Regions from separate parts of the Lysinibacillus sp. RC46 genome, predicted to be linked through region 1. Evidence: riboswitches for the same ligand, from Rfam matches in the RefSeq annotation. Region 1 holds a riboswitch; each other region holds the start of a gene.
What was found. A riboswitch is a leader RNA that binds a small molecule or an ion and turns the genes downstream of it on or off. The one in region 1 is predicted to bind S-adenosylmethionine.
Positions count from the first base shown of each region.

Region 1 (4,221 bases):
GAAATTATGCCAGAAACACCTATGATGGCCTTTGCTTTTCTGTTCAGTATTATCATTATTTATGCAGCATTTCTAGGAATTGAAGTTTTTGCCCGTTCTGCAGAAATACTATTCGCAATGTTTATTTTAATTTTTATTTTTTTTGTAGTTTGTATTTCACCATCCGTCCATATGGAAAATCTACAGCCAATAATGGAAGTACCAGCAAAATCATTATTCTTTAGTATTATTCGATTAATGAGTATTTTTTCATTGCCACTTGTCATATTGTTAATGATTTTTCCTTCTTCTGTTAACGTCCATGAATCAGCCCAAAAAGGTTTTTACATTGGCACAATTCTTGGAGGGATTGTCTTAATTGCTATCATCACACTGGCTATCCTTGTCCTAGGTCCAACAAATACTGCTTCTAGGACATTTCCTAGCTATTCATTAGCCCAAAGAATTTCAATCGGGAATTTTTTGCAGCGTATTGAAGTTATTATGGCAGCAATGTGGATAATATCAATTTATATTAAAACTTTTATGTTTTTTTACGCTGGGGTCATCGGCATCGCACAAATATGTAAAATTAACAATCATCGACCGCTCATTTTTCCATTCGGAATGATTATCCTTGGACTTTCACAAATTGTTCATCCTAGTATCATTCATTCAGAAATTTACAATAAAGAAACCTGGCCTATTTTTTCCTTTATTTTCGCTATCTTATTACCATTAGTTTTACTACTTGTCGCGAAGATTCGCAAAATCAACGGTAATAATACAAAAAGTAATTGTAGTACACAGAATGAAAATGGTAGTAATAACGGTAATGCTACTCAAGGTGCAGGTAATACTAATAACGATAATTCTTCACAGAGTGATAGCAGTAGCAATGCTGGAAATGATACACAAGGTGAAAGTAGTAGTAATAACGGTAATTCTACTCAAAATGATAGTAGCAACAATGGCGGAAACTCTTTACAGAGTGAAAGTAATAGTAATGACGAAAACTCTACTCAGGGTAATAGTAGCAACAATGGCGGGAATTCTTCTCAAAGTGGAAGTAGCAGTAATGGTGGAAATGCTACACAAAGTGAAAGTAGCAATAATGCCGGTAATACTACTCAAAATGAAAGTAGTAGTAATAACGATAATTCTACTCAAAACGAAAGTAGCAACAATGACGGAAATGCTACTCAAAGTACAAGTATTAGTAATAACGATAATTCTACTCAAAGTGATAGTAGTAGCAATGCCGGTAATACTACTCAAAATGAATGTAGTAATAATAACGATAATTCTACTCAAAGTGCAAGTAACAATGGCGGAAAAGCTACACAAAAAAGTAATAGTAATACTGATAATTGTGCTCAAAATGAAAGTAGTAGCAATGCCGGTAATACTACTCAAAATGAAAGTAGTAGTAATAACGATAATTCTACTCAAAGTGCAAGTAACAGCGAAAATCCTTCGCAGAGTGATAGTAGCAACAATACTACACAGAATGATAGCGATACCGGCAATACTCCAAGCAGTGATAGAAATAAAAATTCATCAGAAAATTAACAGCATAATGGCGTGAAAAAATGATGACCCTGAAATATCAAAGTCATCATTTTTCTTTATTGTAATTGAGCGGTTTTAAATATGATATTCAATCTGATCGACAAAATCCCATTCGTATGGTGTTTCTTGGTAAACATAGTAGTTCAACCAATTCGAGAATAATAAATGTGTATGGGCGCGCCAAGTATTAATCGGTTCATTTGCAGGATTATCATGTGGGAAATAATTTACTGGTACATCAATATCTAATCCTTTCGCAACATCACGACTATACTCATCAGCTAAAGTTGTTGCATCATATTCAAGATGACCAGTAATCATAATGTTTTTATTATCCTTAGATTGCACAATGAAAACACCAGCATCTTCAGAATAAGATAGTAATCGTAAATCGGGATGGCTAAGTACTTCATCAATTGATACGGATGTATAACGTGAATGTGGTGCAGTAAATGAATCACTAAAGCCACGTACTAAGTCCACTGTTAAATCCGTAATAACATGCGAATATACACCTGAGCATTTAGCAGGCAGCCCAATTTTACCAATACCGTAATGATGATATAACGCTGCCTGTGCACCCCAACATATATGTAAAACCGATGTTACGTTTGTCTTGGACCAATCCATAATTTCAGAAATTTCCTGCCAGTAGTTCACTTCTTCAAATTCCATTTTTTCTACTGGTGCACCCGTAATAATCATGCCATCATAGCGGCGATGACGAATTTGATTGAAAGTCGTGTAAAATAACTGTAAATGTGATTTACTAACATTTTTTGATTCATGCGTAGCTGTATTTAAAAATGTAATATTCACTTGTAATGGTGTATTCCCCAATAAACGAAGTAATTGCAGTTCTGTTTTTTCTTTTTCTGGCATTAAGTTTAAAATTAATATATTTAACGGACGAACTTGTTGAGTTTTCGCTCTGTCCTCTTCCATTACGAAGATTTTTTCCTCACGTAAATGTTCTCCAGCTGGTAAGTTTTTCGGAATATTAATTGGCATCTTGCATTCCCCTCTCTAGTTAAAATCAATTGGGCCTTAGTCTCCATGCACAGGCCCTGTTCAAAACTCATTAAGTCTTCTTTTTCGATGAAATTAAAAAATCCTCCTCATTCCATTTGAGATAGAATGAGAAGGATTTTTCCACGTTCACTCTTATCTCTCAAAGGACAAATCCTTTGCTGGAATTAGCACCTTTCTAACTTTCGTTAGAGGTTGCTGAAGCGTCATCGGGCCAAATCCCTCAACTTCTCATGATAAGATTATTTAATTAAAAAGAATTGTAACATGAACAATTAAGAATATCAATAATACATAGAATATTTTGTTATTAATCATGCATGTCATTATGTTTTTAGGGAAATTATAGTTTAGTTATTTATCTTTACACCCTAGTGATACTTTTGCTATAGTCTTTACTTATGTAGACCTTGGTGAAAAAACACTTTTTATCGCCTCTATTATTCCAAACACAAGAAAGATGCCAAAAAAGATAGTAAGTAAATTGAAATTTGGTGTTTCATAAAAAGTAAACCACTCTTTGAAAATTGAAGATTCCGTAATTCTTCCAATAAACGTTCCGCCAATATCTCTATAATTAGGTATCCATCCTGTTGCTTCACACGTAATAAAGATTATCTGTGACAATAAAAATACACCAATAGAAGACACCCAAGTTTTTTTCAAAAATGGAATTGGATTTTTTTGTTTATTAGCCAAGTTATATCCCCCCTCTAATTGTTATACGTAAAATTCAGGAATAAATTTCAAAATTAAACATATATTCTCTTTTTTAGATAATCCTATCAATTATATTTGTCGATGAACGGCTTAATCATGTATTTGTAACTATTGATACTTGCTTGAGTCGTATTGTTGAATTTTCTGTCTGCAATAAAATCATCATAAGCAAACTTTAACAGCATAAAAAAATACACCTCTCCTCATCTAAATTAATAGACAATAAGAAGTGTATTATTAATAACAAATAAACTTTAATCTACCCAACATCTTATCATGTACTTCAAACCCTTGGTACGACTGGGTTTCTAAAACAATCCCTCAATTTCTCATGATGAGATTATTTAATTAAAAAGAATTGTAACATGAACAATTAAGAATATCAATAATACATAGAATATTTTGTTATTAACCATGCATGTCATTATGTAATTTGTTTAACACTAATCTTGAATGTTTACATTCATTATTTGATGGTAAACATGCTGTACTTATGTTAACATATACCTTTAGTAACAGAGAGGAACGTGAATACTTTGATTAAAATTGAATTTCCAAAACCAGATTTAGTAATTCGCCAACGCGAACAAGATTTAAAGCCAGGTGATGTACCAATCACACCGTACCATGGTTTTATTGATTTCCATAAAATCACACGTGAAAACGGTGGTATTTTCTTATTCTACAATGAAGAGAACGAACTATTATTTGTCGGTAAAGCACGTAAAATTCGTCAACGTATTAAAAAGCATTTCGAGGACAATGTGTCACCGATGAAAAATCACCGTAATGAAATTTTCAAAATTGAAGTGTATGAAGTGGAAGATCCAATGGAACGTGAAATTTACGAAACATACGCGATCAATTCATTCCGCGCTAAATACAATGTTGATAAAGTATTTTATTAATATTTAACGAAAA
Region 1 is NZ_JBGCCF010000004.1:165,611-169,831, forward strand. It holds gene ABH966_RS05595 (endospore germination permease) at 1-1,551, shown strand, start outside; gene metA (homoserine O-acetyltransferase MetA) at 1,627-2,562, opposite strand; SAM riboswitch class I at 2,713-2,823, opposite strand; gene ABH966_RS05605 (YfzA family protein) at 2,980-3,279, opposite strand; gene ABH966_RS05610 (nucleotide excision repair endonuclease) at 3,837-4,208, shown strand.

Region 2 (4,221 bases), on a different contig from region 1:
ATGAAAAAGCATGGATGATCGTTGTAGAGCCTGCTGATGCTTCAGAAATTGACAAGCTTATGACAGCTGAGCAATACGAAGAAATGATTGCAGAATAAGACAAGCCTTTAACTTCTTTCAGCGAGTGTTCAAACATCAGCTAAAAGAAGTTAAAGCCTCCGGCGGATGTCATGGAATCGGAAAGGAGTGCTTAGAGGATGTTAGCCTAAGATCATCGCATCCATGCGATAACGGCTAACTGACCTGCGTCGTGCAGGCCTAAGCACAAAGCCGATTCCTGACGCGATTATGTCGAGGCATAATTGATCAGAAAAACGTCGGAAACTACCGACGTTTTTTTTTATCTTAACCATCCTGCCACTATAGTTGGTAAGGTAAATGCAAGTATATTCCCTTATTAATAGGTATCTAACTGTATCAACGACAAGGTTTGTTGATATAATGAATTATAAGGGATATGTCTAAATGGGGGTGGCGTGATGTTCGAGGGAAAATGCTTAATTGTCGAAGGCCGATCGGATAAACTTCAAATCGAACCTATTTTAAATGAAGACGTAAAAATACTTTGTACAAATGGTACAATTGGTGTGCATCAATTAGAAGAGCTACTCGATCCATATGAGGGTTGTGAGCTTTATACATTTTTTGATGCAGATACATCAGGTAATAAGCTACGGGCATTAATGGACAGACATTATCCAGAGGCTGAGCATTTACGTACGATGCCAACATATAAGGAAGTTGAGACAACTCCGAGGAAAGTGTTAGCGGCGATATTGCTTCGTGCACATTTCTCAATCCATAATGAATATATTTTGTAAGGTTGCGTGAAAAAAGATGGAAGAATGGTCAAAAGAGCAGTGGAACACGGCTATCCAGTCCGGTGAAAAGGCTGCCTTTTATTTATATACGCCAATGTGTGGAACGTGCGCAGTTGCATCGAAAATGATGGCGGTTATTGAGCAATTGCTGCCACAGCTACAGGTTGGTAAGGCGAATATTAATTTTATAGAGCAAATAGCTTATGATAATAAAATCGAAAGTGTACCATGTTTACTCGTATGTGAAGGCGGAGAAGTGATAGAAAAGGTTTATGCCTTCCAATCCGTACCATATTTATACGAATTGTTAAAAAACTAATTGACTGAATATTAATCACATGGTAAAGTAACAAATATATTAAAAAAACAATAAATATATCGAACTCTTATAAAGAGCGGCGGAGGGAAGTGCCCTATGAAGCCCGGCAACCATCACAAACGTGAAAAGGTGCCAAATCACCCAAAGATTTATCTTTGACAGATGAGAGAACGGTTTAGCGTATATGTACGTGACCCCTTCTACTTGTCTTTAAGTGAAGGGGTTTTTTAATTTCTTTCAGCGGGTGTCCTGGAATCGAAAAGGAGTGCTTAGAGGATGTTAGCCTAAAACCATCGCATCCATGCGATAATGGCTAACTGACCTGCATCGGTGCTGCTGTTGCTGCGTTAGCACTACGCTTTCGCGCAAAAAACATCTGCAGGCCTAAGCACAAAGCCGATTCCGGACGTAATGTTTATCTGTGCGAAAGCGAAGCGACAGCAACAATTATGCCGAGGCATAATTGATATAAGAAAAGGAGAATTCGCTATGATCAATCTTCAAAATATTACGAAGAAATACAAAACTACGAATGGCGAATTAACAGCAGTTAAAGACGTCAACCTTTCTATTAATAAAGGTGAAATTTTCGGCATTATCGGCTATAGTGGCGCTGGTAAAAGTACAATGATTCGTTTGTTAAATGGTTTAGAAAAGCCTACATCTGGTAAGGTGACGGTTAACAATCAAGAGTTTTCGTCCATAAAGGGACAAAAGCTTAGGGATGCTAGACAAAAGGTTAGTATGATTTTCCAACATTTCAATTTACTTTGGTCTAGAACTGTTGCCGAAAACATCGCTTTCCCATTAGAAATCGCAGGTGTGCCAAAGGCCAAACGGGAAGCACGTGTGAATGAATTGATTACACTAGTTGGCTTGGAAGGGCGCGAAAAAGCATATCCATCACAACTTTCGGGGGGACAAAAACAACGGGTAGGTATCGCTCGTGCACTTGCTAACAACCCAGAGGTATTGTTATGTGATGAGGCAACATCTGCACTCGATCCGGAGACAACAGATGCTATTCTTGATCTACTTGTCGATATTAACGAACGATTAGGTCTAACGATTGTGTTAATCACACATGAAATGCACGTTATCCGTAAGATTTGTCATCGTGTAGCGGTTATGGAAGCTGGTGAAATTGTAGAACGTGGTGAAGTATTACAAGTATTCCAAGCTCCACAAGCAGCCATTACGAAAAAATTCGTTTCTCAAATTACAGATACGAAGGAAACACAGGAAACAGTGGCACAAATTAAAGAAAATTACCCTAATGGACAACTTGTTAAGCTAATCTTTGTAGGAGAAAAAACAGAGCAGCCTGTCATTTCACATCTTGTGAAACAGTTTGATGTAGAAGTAAGTATTGTACATGGTAATATTTCGCAAACGAAAAATGGAGCGTACGGTACACTTATTGTGCAAATTGATGGCTCAGAGGCGAATGTTGCTGCTGCACTGAGTTACTTAAATACAGTCGAAGTACAAACGGAGGTGATTACAAATGCTAACTAGTCTTTTTCCGAATGTCGACTGGGAAAAAATGTGGGACGCTACGTATGAAACATTGTATATGACAACAATTTCTACGGTCATCACATTTATACTTGGATTAGTAATTGGAATCTTATTATTTTTATCAAGTCCCAACCAACTATGGGCCAACAAAATTGTAAACTTTTTAACAGGATCAATCGTTAACATTTTCCGCTCGATTCCATTTATCGTATTGATTATCTTATTAATTCCATTTACGAAATTTTTACTCGGCACAATTCGTGGCGCAGATGCGGCTTTACCAGCATTAATTATTGGAGCTGCACCATTCTATGCGCGAATGGTATTAATCGCCTTACGCGAAATTGATAAAGGTGTTATTGAAGCGGCTCGTTCAATGGGTGCCAAAACGTCAACGATTATTTGGAAAGTATTAATTCCCGAATCGTTACCAGCGCTTATTTCTGGTCTTACTGTAACTGCTGTAGCACTTGTTGGTTATACTGCGATGGCAGGTATTATTGGCGCAGGTGGTCTAGGAAACTTAGCATTCTTAGATGGTTTCCAACGTAATCGCACAGATGTAACTTTAATGGCAACTATTTTAATCTTAATAGTAGTATTTATTATTCAATGGATTGGCGACTTAATTACAACCAAAACAGATAAACGCTAAAAAGAGCATCATACTATGAACATCTAAAAGGTTATCTCGGTTTCATACCGCTAACATATTTTATATAGGAAAAGGGAGAGTAATAAAATGAAGAAGTTATTAACAGGATTATTTTTATCTGTATTAGTACTAGCTCTAGCCGCTTGTGGTGCTGGTAAAAAAGAAGAAAAAAGCTCATCATCTGATGCTGGTGATAGTAAAGAGAATGTAACATTAACAGTAGGTGCTTCTAATACACCACATGCTGTTATTTTGGAAAAAGCAAAACCGATTTTAGCTAAAGAAGGTATCGATCTTAAAATTGAAACATATCAAGATTATGTATTACCAAACCAAGATTTAGAATCTGGCGAAATTGATGCAAACTATTTCCAACACATCCCTTATTTAGAGAAGGAAATTAAAGAAAAGGGTTATGATTTTGTAAACGCTGGTGGTATTCATATTGAACCAATCGGTATTTACTCTAAAAAATATAAATCTCTTGAGGATCTTCCAGAAGGTGCAACAATTTTACTTTCTAGCTCAGTTGCAGATCATGGACGTATGCTTTCATTATTAGAAGCTAAGGGCTTAATTAAACTTAAGGATGGAGTAAATAAAACATCTGCTGAACTTAAGGATATTGTAGAAAATCCTAAAAACTTCAAATTCGATGCAAATACAGCTCCTGAAATGCTTGTACAAATGTATGAAAATAATGAAGGTGATGCAGTTCTTATCAATTCTAACTACGCAATCGATAACGGCTTAAATCCATTGAAAGATGCAATTTCTCTTGAAGATAAAGAATCTCCATATGTAAACATTATCGCTGTACGTGCTGGTGATGAAACAAAACGAGAAATTAAAAAATTAATAGAAGTATTAAAATCTAAAGAAATCCAAGACTTCATTATTGAAGA
Region 2 is NZ_JBGCCF010000009.1:114,058-118,278, reverse strand. It holds gene gcvH (glycine cleavage system protein GcvH) at 1-98, shown strand, start outside; gene ABH966_RS10610 (toprim domain-containing protein) at 480-821, shown strand; gene ABH966_RS10605 (thioredoxin family protein) at 838-1,140, shown strand; SAM riboswitch class I at 1,205-1,309, shown strand; gene ABH966_RS10600 (methionine ABC transporter ATP-binding protein) at 1,630-2,658, shown strand; gene ABH966_RS10595 (methionine ABC transporter permease) at 2,648-3,316, shown strand; gene ABH966_RS10590 (MetQ/NlpA family ABC transporter substrate-binding protein) at 3,404-4,221, shown strand, end outside.
Region 2: it holds a riboswitch for S-adenosylmethionine, as region 1 does, so the genes downstream of both, ABH966_RS10600 (methionine ABC transporter ATP-binding protein) here and metA (homoserine O-acetyltransferase MetA) in region 1, are expected to answer to the same signal.

Region 3 (4,221 bases), on a different contig from region 1:
TGATTGCAACAGCAGAAACAAGTTCATCTGTTACACTACTTGTGTGAAGCAGATGCTATATGTATACACGTGCGATGGCAGAGTGGCTAAAAGAATCAAGTTCCTTTTACGATGAAGGAACTAAAATCGGTAAGAAGTGTCCTTGATTCCTACAAATAGACAATACGATTGGCTGTGTTAACTAATTAACCTTTACTACTACTCCAACATTTACTATTATGGTTTGCCGCAGTTAAACGAAATAATAGAAACTGTCTTTATTTTCAAGAAGAGCGAAAGTCAACAATCTTCTATTTTTCAATTAAAACATGTTATTGAAACATCGCTGGAAGACCCTGTCGAACAAAGCTAGTTCGATAGGGTCCAAATCAATTTATCGGAACAATTTCAAGGTTTATCGCCCTAATTTTTAAATTTATCGCCTAACTTTTTTAATTTATCACCCAACTTTAATTTAACGCCTAACTATTATCTAAAATGGGTATCTCATGATACACTTTTTAATATAGACATTTTAATAAGGAGTCTTTACTTTGAAATCATTTTTAGCTGTTGGAATCGGCGGATTTTTGGGTGCCATCTGTCGATATAGCCTTGGTCTAGTACTTTCAAATAACGGTGGTTTTCCATTTGCGACACTTTGTATGAACTTAATTGGCTGCTTTTGTTTAGCATGGCTATTTACAACGTTTACAAAGCGAACACCTGTTATTATAGGAATTGGTACTGGCTTTTTTGGTGCTTTTACAACCTTTTCAACATTTTCTTTAGAAACGCTATTACTTTTGCAGGATAGTAAATGGCTACAAGCCGTTCTTTATATTTTTGTAAGTGTTTTTGGCGGTTTAGCTTGTGCATGGCTAGGATTTAAACTAGCAAAGGGGCGCTTCGTATGATAATGATTGGTATCGGTGGATTTTTGGGTGCACTAACAAGATTTTATCTAGGAAGATTGATTGTCCATACATACCCATGGGCAACATTTTTTATTAATATAACGGGTTCTTTTGCACTTGGCTTTCTATTTGCATTACATCCAAATGATTGGATTTGGCAGTTTATAGGGCTTGGTTTTTTAGGAGCATATACGACCTTTTCAACATTTGGTTTTGAATGTTTGCAACTCTTAGAGCAGAAAAAATGGAGGCAAGCGATTATTTATATATGCACTACAGTTTTATTCGGTTTACTTTTCGCGGCACTTGGCTTTGTCCTTGTGTAGCAGCATTTTTGAAATACTAGAGGTGATTTTTTGACACAGCCGTCCATTGAACAATTACAAGCGCTCGAAGCTGAAATTGAACAAACATTATATACTTTAATCGACTTAGAACTAGAAGAAAACTTTCCAGAAATGAATACTCGCTTTGCACAATTACTTGCAAAGGTTCAGGCTACTCAGTTAATTGATTATAAACTTGACGTCCTCGTTGATCCTCAAGGATTGGCAACAGAAACCTGCACTCTACTACAAAGTTTAATAGAAGCAAAGGCTAGACCACAAAAAAGACAACGCCTCCTAACACATCGTATGATTTTAAAAATATGGCTACGTAAAAATCAACGCTTTATGACGGAATTTTTACCACAAATGTTTTAGGTGAGGCGCCCCTCCAATTCTAAGGGCGCCTCCTTTTTCCCCCTTTCAGTTGTTAAATCAAGTTGTGCTGCGTAAAAACAGCGACACCAAAAATTCACGCTTTCCTATCCTCTAAACCTCTTACTTGTTCAATTTCCTTAATTAATATAGCTTTTAAACCAAGCTTGATTAAAAATATGTTGCAAAAATCGACTTTTTATTATAATATTTATTATTGTGAAAAAAATAATATATTTGCTTCTTATCAAGAGAGATGGAGGGACTGGCCCGATGAAATCTCGGCAGCGGAACTTATGATTTAAGTTACTGTGCCAAATCCAGCAGGCAAAGGCTTGATAGATAAGAGGAGTGTTTTATAGATATAAGGCCTCTTCTTGTTGTTACAAGAAGAGGCCTTTTTATCGTAAAAAGAATGGACAAAAGACGTGTCCAATTTTATTTTTTGGAGGTAGACATGAAGAAAGAGAATCCATGGGCGCTGATCCCATTTGTTGTTTTTTTAATTTTATTTATTGGTTCAGGGGTTATTACAGGTGATTTTTACGCCTTCCCTGTCATTGTAGCCATTTCTATTTCAGGCGCTGTGGCTTTGGCAATGAATCGAAAAGAATCGTTTGCGCAAAAGGTTGATATTTTTTGCAAAGGCGCAGGAAACTTAAATGTCATGCTGATGGTCATTATTTTTCTCTTGGCTGGTGCCTTTTCAGCGGTAGCAAAAGGCATGGGGGCAGTGGACTCCACTGTAAACTTTGCTTTATCGGTCGTTCCGCCAAACTTACTTGTCGTAGGCTTGTTCATCATCGCCTGCTTTATCTCCCTATCAATGGGTACATCGGTGGGAACGATTGTTGCACTGGCTCCAATTGGAGTTGGGATAAGCGAGCATATCGACCTTTCCATGGCTTTAGTAATGGCAGCGATTGTTGGCGGTTCGATGTTTGGCGATAATTTATCTTTTATTTCAGATACAACAATTACTGCCGTTCGTTCACAAGGTGCACAAATGAAGGATAAATTTAAGGTGAATTTTTGGATTGTGTTGCCGGCAGCTATTGTAACGAGCCTTATTTTAGGAGTTATCACAATGGGTGAAACTGCACAAGTGGAGCATTTAAGCTATAGTTGGGTAAAAATTGTTCCCTATGTTTTGGTTATTATTTTAGCGTTAGCTGGAATGAATGTTTTCCTTGTTCTGGCATCTGGGATTGTTCTTGCCGGGGCTGTTGGCTTAGCGGATGGCAGCTATCACTTAATGAGCCTTTTTCAAAAGATCGGCGAAGGAATGTCAGGCATGTATGAAATGGCATTCCTTGCGATATTAATAGCTGGAATGGTGGAGGTTATTAAGTTTAACGGAGGGATTGACTTTCTACTTCACCTTGCAACAAAAAGGATTAAATCGAAAAAAGGTGCTGAATTTGGCATTGCCGGCCTAGTGGGTTTAACAAATTTATCTACGGCCAATAATACGATTGCTATTTTAATTGCTGGTCCACTTGCAAAAAATATTGCTGAACAGTATGAGATTGAGCCGAGAAAATCCGCAAGTATATTAGATATTTTCTCCTGTACGATCCAAGGTCTACTGCCATACGGAGCCCAATTCCTGGCAGCCGCAAGCGTAGCCGGAATATCGCCAGTGAGCATGCTGCAATACTCTTTCTATCCAGTCCTTATAGGAATTTGCGGAACCATTGCTATCCTCATCGGATACCCGAAAGAAAAGAAAGCCTGAGCTTCATCACTTAAAAAAAAATATTGTTTTACCATTAAAATAATCCAATTGTTTTGAAAGAAATAATCAAAACGATTGGATTTTTTATTTGAGGCTATTCATTTTTTGTGATAGAGATAATACTTAAAAGTTACAATTACACTTTCTCATTAGTTATTTCGTAGCGTCTATATTTGAACATAAATCCAATTCCAAGAATAGGTCCAATCGCTAATATTGTAAAGATCCACTCCCATCCAATGATCCTCAGTATAATAGGGATTAGATTTATTGAAAATATAGTAAGTAAGAAACCAATACACATTTGAAAAGTAAGGGCTGTACCTACATAATCAACCTCGGCTATGTCTGAAACTAACCTTCCTAAAAACAAAATCATTCTTTGATCTATACGAAAAGGTTGGATTGTCATTTACACAAAATTATTGACTGTCCCTTGATTAAATAATACCAAATACAGGATAAAATTCCTTCGTAAATCTTATCATTGATAAAATAAAAATAATCTACTATTATTTCTTATTGAAATAATAGTAGATTCTCATATTTTATACTATTAGTTACATGAAGCCTGCAGCTTACTGTTTGATGTTTGTAACCACTCACTTAATTGTCATGTTTACCTCTACCATTCATGGCATCATCATATGGTGTATAGGTCATAGTAGGTACTTTCTTTTTCACAAAAACGCGATATATTGCCCGAACCAAAATGCTTGAAAAAATCAGACTTACAATAAGCGCAACACTATTCCCAATATTCATTCCATCCTATCCTTTCTCACTGAGTAGTTAGTTATAGTTTTCCTACTTTGCAAGTGTACTACTAATTAATGTAGGCAACTGTACTATTATATTGTCATCAAACATTGGACATGCCTAGATT
Region 3 is NZ_JBGCCF010000049.1:10,729-14,949, reverse strand. It holds gene crcB (fluoride efflux transporter CrcB) at 534-896, shown strand; gene crcB (fluoride efflux transporter CrcB) at 893-1,222, shown strand; gene ABH966_RS25595 (hypothetical protein) at 1,253-1,600, shown strand; SAM riboswitch class I at 1,839-1,946, shown strand; gene ABH966_RS25590 (Na+/H+ antiporter NhaC family protein) at 2,055-3,335, shown strand; gene ABH966_RS25585 (DUF3951 domain-containing protein) at 3,942-4,100, opposite strand.
Region 3: it holds a riboswitch for S-adenosylmethionine, as region 1 does, so the genes downstream of both, ABH966_RS25590 (Na+/H+ antiporter NhaC family protein) here and metA (homoserine O-acetyltransferase MetA) in region 1, are expected to answer to the same signal.

Region 4 (4,221 bases), on a different contig from region 1:
ACGCTTGTTAATTATGAAGATGGTCGTATTGAAGAAAGTACAAGAACCGCTATTAAGCAATTAAAAAACAAAGGAATTCATATTGTTGCTGCTACAGGAAGACCCTTGTCAATGTGCCAAGATTTAAGAAACATAGGCATAGAAACGTTTATTACAGCTAATGGTGCCCATGTTAAGTATCAAGATCGAGTAATACATAAAATGCCTATTGCAAAGGAAATTGTCCACGCAGTTAAGGCTTTTGCTGAAGACAATAAACAAAGTCTATCATTTTTTACAGAACAATTATCGATGAATAACGTCCAAGAAGAAAAGACATTAAAAGCTATGCAAGAAACATTATCTTTGCTAGAGTTTCCTGATATTAATGAAGATATTTTAACGCAAGAGGTTTACTTAATGTGTTTATATGGCGATGAGGATATTGAGAAAAAGTATACTTCAAAATTCCCTCATTTATTATTTAAAAGGTGGCACCCGTATATTACAAATGTTTTGCAACATGATGTTTCTAAATCTATTGCTGTCCATGCTGTACTAGATTATTTCGACTTGAGTCCTGAAGAAGCACTTGCTTTTGGCGATGGAGATAATGATATCGATATGCTGGAGCAGGTCGGCTTTGGTATTGCAATGGGCAATGGTAGTGAAGCATTAAAAAATGTCGCTGATTTTATAACGAAGAAATCAACTGAGGATGGTATTGATTATGCTCTTCGGGAGCTACAAATAATTTAATAGAGTAGTAGCCGAGAAATGAGATTTATAGCATGAATCGACCACTATACAACATTGGAGAAAGTTTTTAAAAAGAAATAATTTTTCCATCTATACAATCTACAAGGCAGTGATAATAAATCCTGGAGAAAATTGTATTAAAGTCATAATACTCATAATATTGTTTGCTTTGAGTTATTATAAAGCTATCTGTAAAAAGAAATTCATTATGCTTTAGGTGGGAAGGATTTATGGCGCATCACGTGCAATCTCTAATAGAACATTACGGGTATTTTGGCATCATTCTTATCCTAGTTGGCGGGATTGTTGGGCTGCCACTTCCCGATGAGATATTTTTAACATATGTAGGATATAGCGTATATAAAGAAACCCTCGCACATATTCCAGCTTTAATCAGCGCTATGGTAGGTGCGGCAGGGGGAATTACTCTGAGCTACTATATAGGCTATAGATTTGGGCTACCGTTATTGCAAAAATACGGTCCAAAAATCCACATTACTGAACAGAAAATTGACTTTACTAGAAAATTATTTGCAAAAATAGGGCCGGGATTATTATTAATAGGATATTTTATTCCTGGTGTGCGTCATCTTACAGCATATATTGCGGCTATCAATAATTATCCTTATAAAAAATTTGCTTTCTTTGCCTATACGGGAGCAGTTATTTGGACATTTACTTTTATTACCTTAGGAAAGGTACTTGGGGAGAACTGGCGTTATGTTGGGGTATATTTATCCCGCTACAGTATTTATCTTATAGTATTGTTCCTAATACTAATGTTAATCGTTTATTTTATTTTCAAAAAAAGGAATTCGCCAAAGTAAAAAAGTCTGATTCAATACCTACTCAGGTTGTGAATCAGACCTTTTTATCTTTTAAGGCAATATTGCAAATGAACGCACAGGGAATCCAGAGGCTTTCTCAGGCTTTGGTACAATATTGAAAATAGCAGCACCTTTTGGAGGGAGCTTATCCAAATTTGTCATGAGCTCAATTTGGTAAGTATCTTGCTCAAGCACAAAATATTCGCCATCTAGCTTACCATTTTTACGAAAATCTGTTGCTGAATCCGTATCAAAGGTTTCGTGGCCAATAGCACTTACTTTTCGTTCGCCGAATAAAAATTGTAACGCTTCTAATCCCCAGCCAGGAATATGATTATTGCCATCAGCGTCTTTGTTGCTGAAAGATTCTTTATCTGGCCAACGTTTACTCCAATCGGTACGCAACGCAACAAAGGTACCTGTTTCAATTTCCCCATTTTCAGCTTCAAAGTCAAGAATATCTTGAACACTTAACGTGAAGTCGTTATTTACTTCGGCTTCTTTTGATTTATCAATAACGATTAGTGGTAGCACTAGTTCTTTTAGCTCCAATTCCTCTAAATAGCGTGTATCTCGCACAAAATGGATAGGTGGATCGATATGTGTTCCGTATTGCCCAGGGAAAGTGAATTGCTGCGCAAAGAAGCCATCATCATGGGAAAATAATGTTTCAAATTTTGCATCATCAAACATAAAGAAGTGGGGCGAATTAGGACCAAATGTATGTGTTAAATCCACCCATTCTTTCGATTTCAATAGTTGAATTGCTTGTAAAAGTTCGTTTGCCATAATATCTTCCTGCTTTCTTTTAATTATTTTTGGATGTAACAATAAAAAAGAGCCCTCCTTGTAGAAAGAGGACTCTTGTGCAAAGCAACTAAAGTAAGTCTTCTCATCTTCAAGGCTAAATTTCGCCAATTGGAATTAGCACCATACCTATAGGCTGGTTGCTGAGACTTCATAGGGCCAATCCCTCCGTCTCTCTTGATAAGAAAAAACAATATAAGAATTTTCAGAAATAAAGATTACAAACACTTTAGCATATTTATTTATAGTTTACAAGTTCAATAGGGATACAAGGTTAAAATTCATAAAGATGCTAAAGGCAAAAAAAGTGGCCCTCTTCAAAGGGCCAACTCTTCACCAATTCAAAATTAATGTTAGCTTACAACAGCCTTGATCAGTAAATGTTATTCGAAATCCATCTGGTGTATAGTTCGTTTCGAATTTTAAAGTAATGCCTGTTGACGTGATTAATTTTTCAACTTCTGTTTTATTTGATTGCTGTGCTGCGTTCATAAGATCATGTGCAAATGGCTCGGATTCATCAATTTTATCCGTAAGTATCTGTGCTTGCTTCATAATAGCTTTGATCCGTTTCGCAGAAGTCTTCAATCTATTTGTATTGACGGGTGGAAATGGACTTCTATTCGTTGGGTTTGTTGGCATTGCTAGCTGTCTAAAAGGTTGTTGAGTAGTTGGTTGATTGGCCATTGCCCATGCCCATGTTGGATAATAATTAGGATAGACAAAATACGGATAAGGATTGTAATACAACTAAATTCCTCCTATCCTATGCTGATACCATATATTATGTACAACAAAGGCTTTCGGTGTTTCCTGGGGGCATCCGATGAACCGCTTCACTCCAGGGTCTCGTCTGCCCAAGGAGTCACCCGTTGATAAAAACTGAAATTGTTCCGATAAATCTTCAAAGTTTGTTTCTATCAAAGAGTAACCATAGAAATGTAGTAGCTGCGGCAAGCATCACCATGCCGAATCCGTATATAGGTGTATGAGCTAATGATTGGTGGCGAACGATGATTCCTCCAATGTATGATCCTAGAAAAATACCAATGTTAAAGGCTGAAATATTTAATGCTGAAGCCATTGAAATAGCTGATGGTATATATTTTTCTGAAAGCTGAACGGCATAAAGCTGTAATCCCGGTACATTCATAAACATAAATAGCCCCATCATAAAGACCATTATTAATCCAACGATTGATGATTCTAAAAAGAAGTTGATGCCGAGTAGTGCTAATGCTAAGCCGATAAAGATAATAAAGATAGAACGTAATGGATTATTATTAGCAAAATGACCACCCAGTGTATTACCGATAGCAACACAGATACCGAATACAACTAAGATAATGACAATTGCTTGAGGTGAGTAGCCCATATATTGCTCTAATATAGGGGAAACATATGTGTATACTACAAACACGCCGCCGTATCCGATTGCTGTAATAAAGAGAATTAATAGCATTTGTATGTTCCCTAATACTTTCCCGATATCTCGAATAGATATTGGTTTACCTTTCGATAACTGACTCGGCACAAGCAGAGTATTACTAATTAACCCGATAATACCAATTAAAACAATGAAAATGAATGACATTCGCCAGTCAGTTACTTGTCCAATAAAAGTTCCTAGCGGGACGCCTGTGACAGTTGCTAATGTTAACCCTGTGAACATAAAAGCTATTGCACTTGCTCGTTTATTAGGTGCCACAACATCTGCAGCGATTACAGAGGCAATAGACATAAACACGCCATGTGCTAATGCTGAAATAACACGGCCGGCAAGTAGTAATGAGAATGAGGGTGCTAGAGCTGCAAGTAAATTCCCGATAATAAAAAGCACCATGACGAG
Region 4 is NZ_JBGCCF010000006.1:92,804-97,024, reverse strand. It holds gene ABH966_RS07490 (Cof-type HAD-IIB family hydrolase) at 1-738, shown strand, start outside; gene ABH966_RS07485 (DedA family protein) at 969-1,565, shown strand; gene ABH966_RS07480 (cyclase family protein) at 1,617-2,354, opposite strand; SAM riboswitch class I at 2,455-2,559, opposite strand; gene ABH966_RS07475 (YuzC family spore coat inner layer protein) at 2,706-3,122, opposite strand; gene ABH966_RS07470 (MFS transporter) at 3,277-4,221, opposite strand, start outside.
Region 4: it holds a riboswitch for S-adenosylmethionine, as region 1 does, so the genes downstream of both, ABH966_RS07480 (cyclase family protein) here and metA (homoserine O-acetyltransferase MetA) in region 1, are expected to answer to the same signal.